One region of the Anoxybacillus sp. ST4 genome, then DNA from elsewhere that is predicted to be linked to it. Evidence: a T-box and tRNA genes for the amino acid it is inferred to sense, from the RefSeq annotation. Region 1 holds a T-box; the other regions hold tRNA genes.

Evidence for each region. The T-box of region 1 lies ahead of serS (serine--tRNA ligase). A T-box ahead of a tRNA ligase gene usually reads a tRNA of that ligase, here a tRNA-Ser.
Region 2: it encodes a tRNA-Ser, which carries the amino acid that the T-box ahead of serS (serine--tRNA ligase) is inferred to sense. The anticodon was not compared.
Region 3: it encodes a tRNA-Ser, which carries the amino acid that the T-box ahead of serS (serine--tRNA ligase) is inferred to sense. The anticodon was not compared.

Annotation. Positions count from the first base shown of each region.
Region 1 is NZ_JAHZOE010000040.1:6,505-8,732, reverse strand. It holds gene pdxS (pyridoxal 5'-phosphate synthase lyase subunit PdxS) at 1-406, shown strand, start outside; gene pdxT (pyridoxal 5'-phosphate synthase glutaminase subunit PdxT) at 425-1,003, shown strand; T-box leader at 1,060-1,275, shown strand; gene serS (serine--tRNA ligase) at 1,327-2,228, shown strand, end outside.
Region 2 is NZ_JAHZOE010000025.1:30,339-32,566, reverse strand. It holds tRNA gene K1I44_RS12560 (tRNA-Pro) at 82-158, opposite strand; tRNA gene K1I44_RS12555 (tRNA-Arg) at 166-242, opposite strand; tRNA gene K1I44_RS12550 (tRNA-Leu) at 301-383, opposite strand; tRNA gene K1I44_RS12545 (tRNA-Leu) at 407-490, opposite strand; tRNA gene K1I44_RS12540 (tRNA-Lys) at 496-571, opposite strand; tRNA gene K1I44_RS12535 (tRNA-Gln) at 721-795, opposite strand; tRNA gene K1I44_RS12530 (tRNA-Asp) at 922-997, opposite strand; tRNA gene K1I44_RS12525 (tRNA-Val) at 1,006-1,078, opposite strand; tRNA gene K1I44_RS12520 (tRNA-Glu) at 1,118-1,189, opposite strand; tRNA gene K1I44_RS12515 (tRNA-Ser) at 1,206-1,298, opposite strand; tRNA gene K1I44_RS12510 (tRNA-Asn) at 1,301-1,375, opposite strand; gene K1I44_RS12505 (SprT family protein) at 1,657-2,112, opposite strand; gene cmpA (cortex morphogenetic protein CmpA) at 2,185-2,228, shown strand, end outside.
Region 3 is NZ_JAHZOE010000002.1:1,434-3,661, reverse strand. It holds gene K1I44_RS02235 (cation diffusion facilitator family transporter) at 1-583, shown strand, start outside; tRNA gene K1I44_RS02230 (tRNA-Glu) at 664-735, opposite strand; tRNA gene K1I44_RS02225 (tRNA-Ser) at 747-838, opposite strand; tRNA gene K1I44_RS02220 (tRNA-Asn) at 842-916, opposite strand; tRNA gene K1I44_RS02215 (tRNA-Ile) at 1,103-1,176, opposite strand; tRNA gene K1I44_RS02210 (tRNA-Gly) at 1,182-1,252, opposite strand; tRNA gene K1I44_RS02205 (tRNA-His) at 1,434-1,509, opposite strand; tRNA gene K1I44_RS02200 (tRNA-Thr) at 1,518-1,590, opposite strand; tRNA gene K1I44_RS02195 (tRNA-Ser) at 1,614-1,706, opposite strand; tRNA gene K1I44_RS02190 (tRNA-Ile) at 1,721-1,797, opposite strand; tRNA gene K1I44_RS02185 (tRNA-Met) at 1,806-1,879, opposite strand; tRNA gene K1I44_RS02180 (tRNA-Ala) at 1,896-1,971, opposite strand; tRNA gene K1I44_RS02175 (tRNA-Pro) at 1,979-2,055, opposite strand; tRNA gene K1I44_RS02170 (tRNA-Arg) at 2,059-2,135, opposite strand; tRNA gene K1I44_RS02165 (tRNA-Leu) at 2,144-2,228, opposite strand, start outside.

The DNA.
Region 1 (2,228 bases):
GGTTCGCCATATGCGTAAAGTGAACGCTCAAGTGCGTAAAGTCGTCAGCATGAGTGAGGATGAGTTAATGACAGAAGCAAAAAATTTAGGAGCTCCATTTGAAGTACTATTACAAATCAAACGTCTCGGTCGTCTTCCTGTCGTTAACTTTGCAGCGGGCGGTGTCGCGACGCCAGCGGATGCGGCATTGATGATGCACTTAGGTGCTGATGGTGTATTTGTTGGTTCAGGTATTTTTAAATCAGAAAACCCTGAAAAATATGCCCGCGCTATCGTTGAGGCGACGACTCATTACGAAGATTACGAATTGATTGCTCACTTATCAAAAGGATTAGGTGGGGCAATGAAAGGCATTGATATTTCTTCGTTGCTTCCTGAACAACGGATGCAAGAACGTGGATGGTAATGTAAAGGAGCAATGAAAATGGTGAAAATTGGAGTATTAGGATTACAAGGGGCTGTACGTGAACATGTGCGTTCGATTGAGGCTTGTGACGCAGAAGCTGTCGTTATTAAAAAGACGGAACAGTTAGCACATATTGATGGCCTCATCATTCCTGGTGGAGAAAGCACGACAATGCGTCGGCTCATGGATAAATACGGGTTTATTGAACCACTTAAACAATTTGCCCGCGACGGAAAGCCGATGTTTGGAACGTGCGCAGGCTTGATCATTTTAGCTAAAAAAATTGTTGGTTATGATGAAGCGCATCTAGGCTTAATGGACATTACAGTCGAACGCAACTCGTTCGGTCGCCAGCGTGAAAGCTTTGAAGCATCTTTATCTATTAAAGGAGTCGCAGATGACTTTATTGGCGTGTTTATTCGAGCTCCGCACATTGTGTCTGTAGGAAGCGATGTAGATGTACTTGCGACATACGAAGACCGGATTGTCGCGGCAAGACAAGGACAGTTTTTAGGTTGTTCGTTCCATCCGGAATTAACAGATGATCATCGTATGACGCAATATTTTATCAACATGGTGAAAGAGACGAAAGAATAAACGGGTTGCATTTTGTTTAAACTTATAGTACATTATTTCCAAGAAAATGATATAACGAAAAAGCGATGATAGGAACTAGTAGCAAGCCCTCTTCCTTTCAGAGAGCCGATGGTTGGTGCAAATCGGCAGGAATGACTTGTGAATCCATCCTGGAGCGAAATGCCGAACGCGTAAAGTTAGTAAGCATTTCCGGTGAGAACCGTTACCTTTCTCGAGTGGGAGACGCATGTCTTCAACTAGGGTGGCAACGCGGGAATGCTCTCGTCCCTTTCTTTTGGGACGGGAGTTTTTTGTTTACTAAACAAAATAGAGGAGGAATGACGATGTTAGACTTAAAATTTTTGCGTGCTAATTTTGAAGAAGTAAAACAAAAACTTCAACATCGTGGTGAAGATTTAGCTGATTTCGAACAATTTGAGCAGCTCGACCGCCGTCGTCGCGAGTTAATTGCGCAAGCGGAGGAACTGAAAAATAAGCGCAATGATGTATCGCAACAAATTGCGATGTTAAAGCGCGAGAAAAAAGATGCGGATCATCTTATTGCCGAGATGCGCCAAGTTGGCGAACGAATTAAAGTGCTTGATGATGAATTGCGCGAAGTGGAACAACAACTTGAAACATTGCTTTTATCGATTCCGAACGTTCCGCATGAATCTGTTCCGATTGGCGAATCAGAAGACGACAATGTGGAAATTCGCAAGTGGGGTGAGCCGCGCTCCTTTTCTTTTGAACCGAAACCGCATTGGGAAATCGCGGATCAACTCGGCATTTTAGATTTTGAACGGGCGGCAAAGGTGACAGGAAGTCGATTTGTGTTTTATAAAGGTCTTGGGGCGCGTTTAGAACGTGCGTTAATTAACTTTATGTTAGATTTGCACGTTGAACAACATGGTTATGAAGAAGTTCTTCCTCCGTACATTGTCAACCGTGCAAGCATGACGGGAACAGGACAACTTCCGAAATTTGAAGAGGATGCGTTTCGTATTGAGAGCGAAGACTACTTTTTAATTCCGACAGCAGAAGTTCCTGTAACTAATTTACATCGCGATGAAATTTTATCAGTAGAAGATTTGCCGATTAAGTATGTGGCGTATAGTGCATGCTTCCGTTCAGAAGCAGGATCAGCTGGAAGGGATACACGTGGATTAATTCGTCAGCATCAATTCAATAAAGTGGAGCTTGTAAAATTTGTAAAACCAGAAGATTCTTATGAAGAACTGGAAAA
Region 2 (2,228 bases), on a different contig from region 1:
CAACTCGTAGATCACTCGACGAAGCGTCGCTCGTGGCTGAGGTTTTACCACTAAACTACACCCGCATATTCGCTAGTGAGATGGTCGGGAAGACAGGATTCGAACCTGCGACCCCATGGTCCCAAACCATGTGCTCTACCAAGCTGAGCTACTTCCCGTTCAACATGGCGCGCCCGAGAGGATTCGAACCCCTAACCTTCTGATCCGTAGTCAGATGCTCTATCCAATTGAGCTACGGGCGCGTTTTTAACGACCTTCCCAATATATCATATTTCACCAATCAAAGTCAAGTTTTTTAGATGCGGCCGAGAGGACTTGAACCTCCACGGGGTTGCCCCCACTAGGCCCTCAACCTAGCGCGTCTGCCATTCCGCCACGACCGCATATTGTTAGAAAACCGACCGACTGGTGCGGGTGGAGGGACTTGAACCCCCACGCCAAAGGCGCCAGATCCTAAGTCTGGTGCGTCTGCCAATTCCGCCACACCCGCATACATGGTGAGCCATGGAGGACTCGAACCTCCGACCCTCTGATTAAAAGTCAGATGCTCTACCTACTGAGCTAATGGCTCATTTCATAAAGCGAATCTCAAGCATTTTTCAACGTCCCGCTCTCAGTATGACTAATCAAGAAGAAGCTCGAGCGGTACGCTGTTGCTTATTCAAAGACGCTAAATCGATCGTGCTCTACCTACTGAACTAAAATTGCTCATTACATCAATGGCTGGGCTAGCTGGATTCGAACCAGCGCATCACGGAGTCAAAGTCCGTTGCCTTACCGCTTGGCTATAGCCCATTGATATAACTTCATGAAATACTTCTACGAATATGCTTCATGAGTTAACACCGCAGGATAATTTCAAGAATTTCTGTCAGGAAATTCGGGAAATTATCCGACATTGATATAATATTTTCAAAACAATGGCGGTCCCGACGGGGATCGAACCCGCGATCTCCTGCGTGACAGGCAGGCATGTTAACCACTACACCACGGGACCAAAAAGAGTGGAGGATGACGGGATCGAACCGCCGACCCCTTGCTTGTAAGGCAAGTGCTCTCCCAGCTGAGCTAATCCTCCGAAATAAAATGGAGTGAACAAAATGAGCACTCCAAAGGATGACCCGTACGGGATTCGAACCCGTGTTACCGCCGTGAAAGGGCGGTGTCTTAACCACTTGACCAACGGGCCATATTCATTGTCTTCCTGGCGGAGAAGGCGGGATTTGAACCCGCGCGCCGTAAAAGAACGACCTAACGGTTTAGCAAACCGTCCCCTTCAGCCACTTGGGTACTTCTCCAATGGCTCCGCAGGTAGGATTCGAACCTACGACCGCTCGGTTAACAGCCGAGTGCTCTACCACTGAGCTACTGCGGAATAATAATAAAGGTGATTCATACTACCTAACCAATATTATAGTTTAACTTTACTGCCTCTTCCTCTACTAGTATACTCAATGATGATGGATGCGTCGAAGCAACTCGCAACTTAACCAAAGAAGCATTGCTCGTCACTGAGCTACTGCGGAATAACTTATTCATTAGGACTGCTTATATTATATTTATTCTTTTTATGTTTGTCAACCGTCTTTTTTTCACTCGTTTTTTCTCATCGAATGACGACGGCTTTTATAATTTAGCACATACAGATTTGGCTTGTCAACACTCTCTTTTTATTTTTTTTAATTTTCCTCGACAGCGTCCACATACATATCGATTCGTATCCATCGCTTTTTTTCGCACATATACATAATGGCATGATGTGCATTCATAATACCTTTTCTTTCCCGTCTTTGCTAATACAACAGGTTTGCAAAAGCGTGGGGCTCGTACTTTTTGTAACAATTCCCGAAAATCACGATCACGATGCCGATAACCTTTTCCTTCTAGGTGTAAATGATAGTGGCATAATTCGTGCTTAATTACTTGGATGAGTTCTTCTTCCCCATATTGTTCGTAATATTTTCGATTCAGTTCAATGTTATGTGTAGAAAGTAAATACCTCCCACCTGTCGTCTTTAACCGATCGTTAAATATCGCTCGATGTCGAAACGGCTTATGAAACACTTGTAACGACACACGCTCAACAAGCGCCTGCAACTCGCGCTCATCCATTTTACCTCCGTCCTTTCACCATTGGGCTCTTTTACTCATAACATAATAAAAAACGATTTGAAGGTGATCATCATGCCGATGTGGCTAAGAAACCAAATGCGCCGTGCATATTATGA
Region 3 (2,228 bases), on a different contig from region 1:
TGTCGTTAATCTCATATTAACCATCGTCTTAAGTAGGAGCATAAAGGAAGAAGAAAATTTAAATGTAAAAAGCGCATTATGGCATTTCATTGGTGATTTATTAAGTTCCATCGGTGTCATTATTTCAGCCATACTCATTTACTTTACAGGGCTATATATGTTCGATCCGCTTATTAGCATCGTGATTGGTACTATTATTTTTATAGGCGGTGCAAAAATTGTTCGTGAATCATATTTTATTTTAATGGATGCCGTGCCCCCTCAATTTGACATCGAGCGTATTCGCACCGATATTCTCGCTGTTGAAGGGGTTGAAGATGTACATGAACTGCATATTTGGGCCATTTCAACCGATCATTATTCTTTAACAGCGCATGTTCTTATCAACGAATGCATCCAGCCATTTTGCATCATTTTAGCTATTAATGAACTGCTAAAGGAAAAATACAATCTCTCTCATGTAACTGTTCAGGTGGAACATCCATCTATTCATCAACATGGCGAGTATGGAAAAAAGTTTTTAGAAAAGAGAAATGACGTGAGTGAACCGTACGAAAATGAGGATAACTTAGCGGACTTTTAAAGTCAGTTTGTTTAGAAAAACGATGCATCTAATACAAAAAAGTAGGGCTAACCTTGCAAGGTTAGCCCTACTTTTATTAGTGACCCGTACGGGATTCGAACCCGTGTTACCGCCGTGAAAGGGCGGTGTCTTAACCACTTGACCAACGGGCCATATGTGGCAATGGCGGAGAAGGCGGGATTTGAACCCGCGCGCCGCAAAAAGCGACCTAACGGTTTAGCAAACCGTCCCCTTCAGCCACTTGGGTACTTCTCCAAATGGCTCCGCAGGTAGGATTCGAACCTACGACCGCTCGGTTAACAGCCGAGTGCTCTACCACTGAGCTACTGCGGAATGATCCGTTAAAGTTAATCATTTGTGCTTCATCAACATGTTGCGTAACTTTACTGCCTCTGCCTCTTCCTCTACTCGCATACTCCACGATGATGGATGCGTCGAGGCAACTCGAAGCTTAATCGACGAAGCATCGCTCGTCACTGAGCTACTGCGGAATAAAAACATAACATTTAGAAATACAAATGGGCCTAAGTGGACTTGAACCACCGACCTCACGCTTATCAGGCGTGCGCTCTAACCAGCTGAGCTATAGGCCCACGTAAGCGGGTGATGGGAATCGAACCCACGACATCAGCTTGGAAGGCTGAGGTTTTACCACTAAACTACACCCGCACGTCGAATTTTATAATAAGCAACAACATTCATCTCGCTCAGTCATGCCTCTTCCTCTACTAGCATATTCAAAGATGATGGATGCGTCGAGGCAACTCGTAGTTTACTCGACGAAGCGTCGCTCGTGGCTGAGGTTTTACCACTAAACTACACCCGCATAATGAAGTAAAATGTGATGTTATGGGGCGACTAGTGGGAATCGAACCCACGAATGCCAGAGCCACAATCTGGTGCGTTAACCACTTCGCCATAGCCGCCACAATGATGCCGGCTGCAGGACTTGAACCCGCAACCTACTGATTACAAGTCAGTTGCTCTACCAATTGAGCTAAGCCGGCACAATATAAGCAAACGAAAGTGATGGCGGAGGAGGAGGGATTCGAACCCCCGCGCGCCTTTCGACGCCTCTCGGTTTTCAAGACCGACCCCTTCAGCCAGACTTGGGTACTCCTCCGTGTAATATAAACATGGTGGACCTTGTAGGACTCGAACCTACGACCGGACGGTTATGAGCCGTCTGCTCTAACCAGCTGAGCTAAAGGTCCTAAGCTAGTAGCGGCGGAGGGAATCGAACCCCCGACCTTACGGGTATGAACCGTACGCTCTAGCCAGCTGAGCTACGCCGCCATTATCGTAACATAGATGGTGGAGCCTATCGGGATCGAACCGATGACCTCCTGCGTGCAAAGCAGGCGCTCTCCCAGCTGAGCTAAGGCCCCTTACTACTGGTCGGGAAGACAGGATTCGAACCTGCGACCCCATGGTCCCAAACCATGTGCTCTACCAAGCTGAGCTACTTCCCGACATGGCGCGCCCGAGAGGATTCGAACCCCTAACCTTCTGATCCGTAGTCAGATGCTCTATCCAATTGAGCTACGGGCGCATGTAAAGTGCCGAGGGCCGGACTCGAACCGGCACGGTAGTCACCTACCGCAGGATTTTAAGTCCTGTGCGTCTGCCAATTCCGCCACCCCGG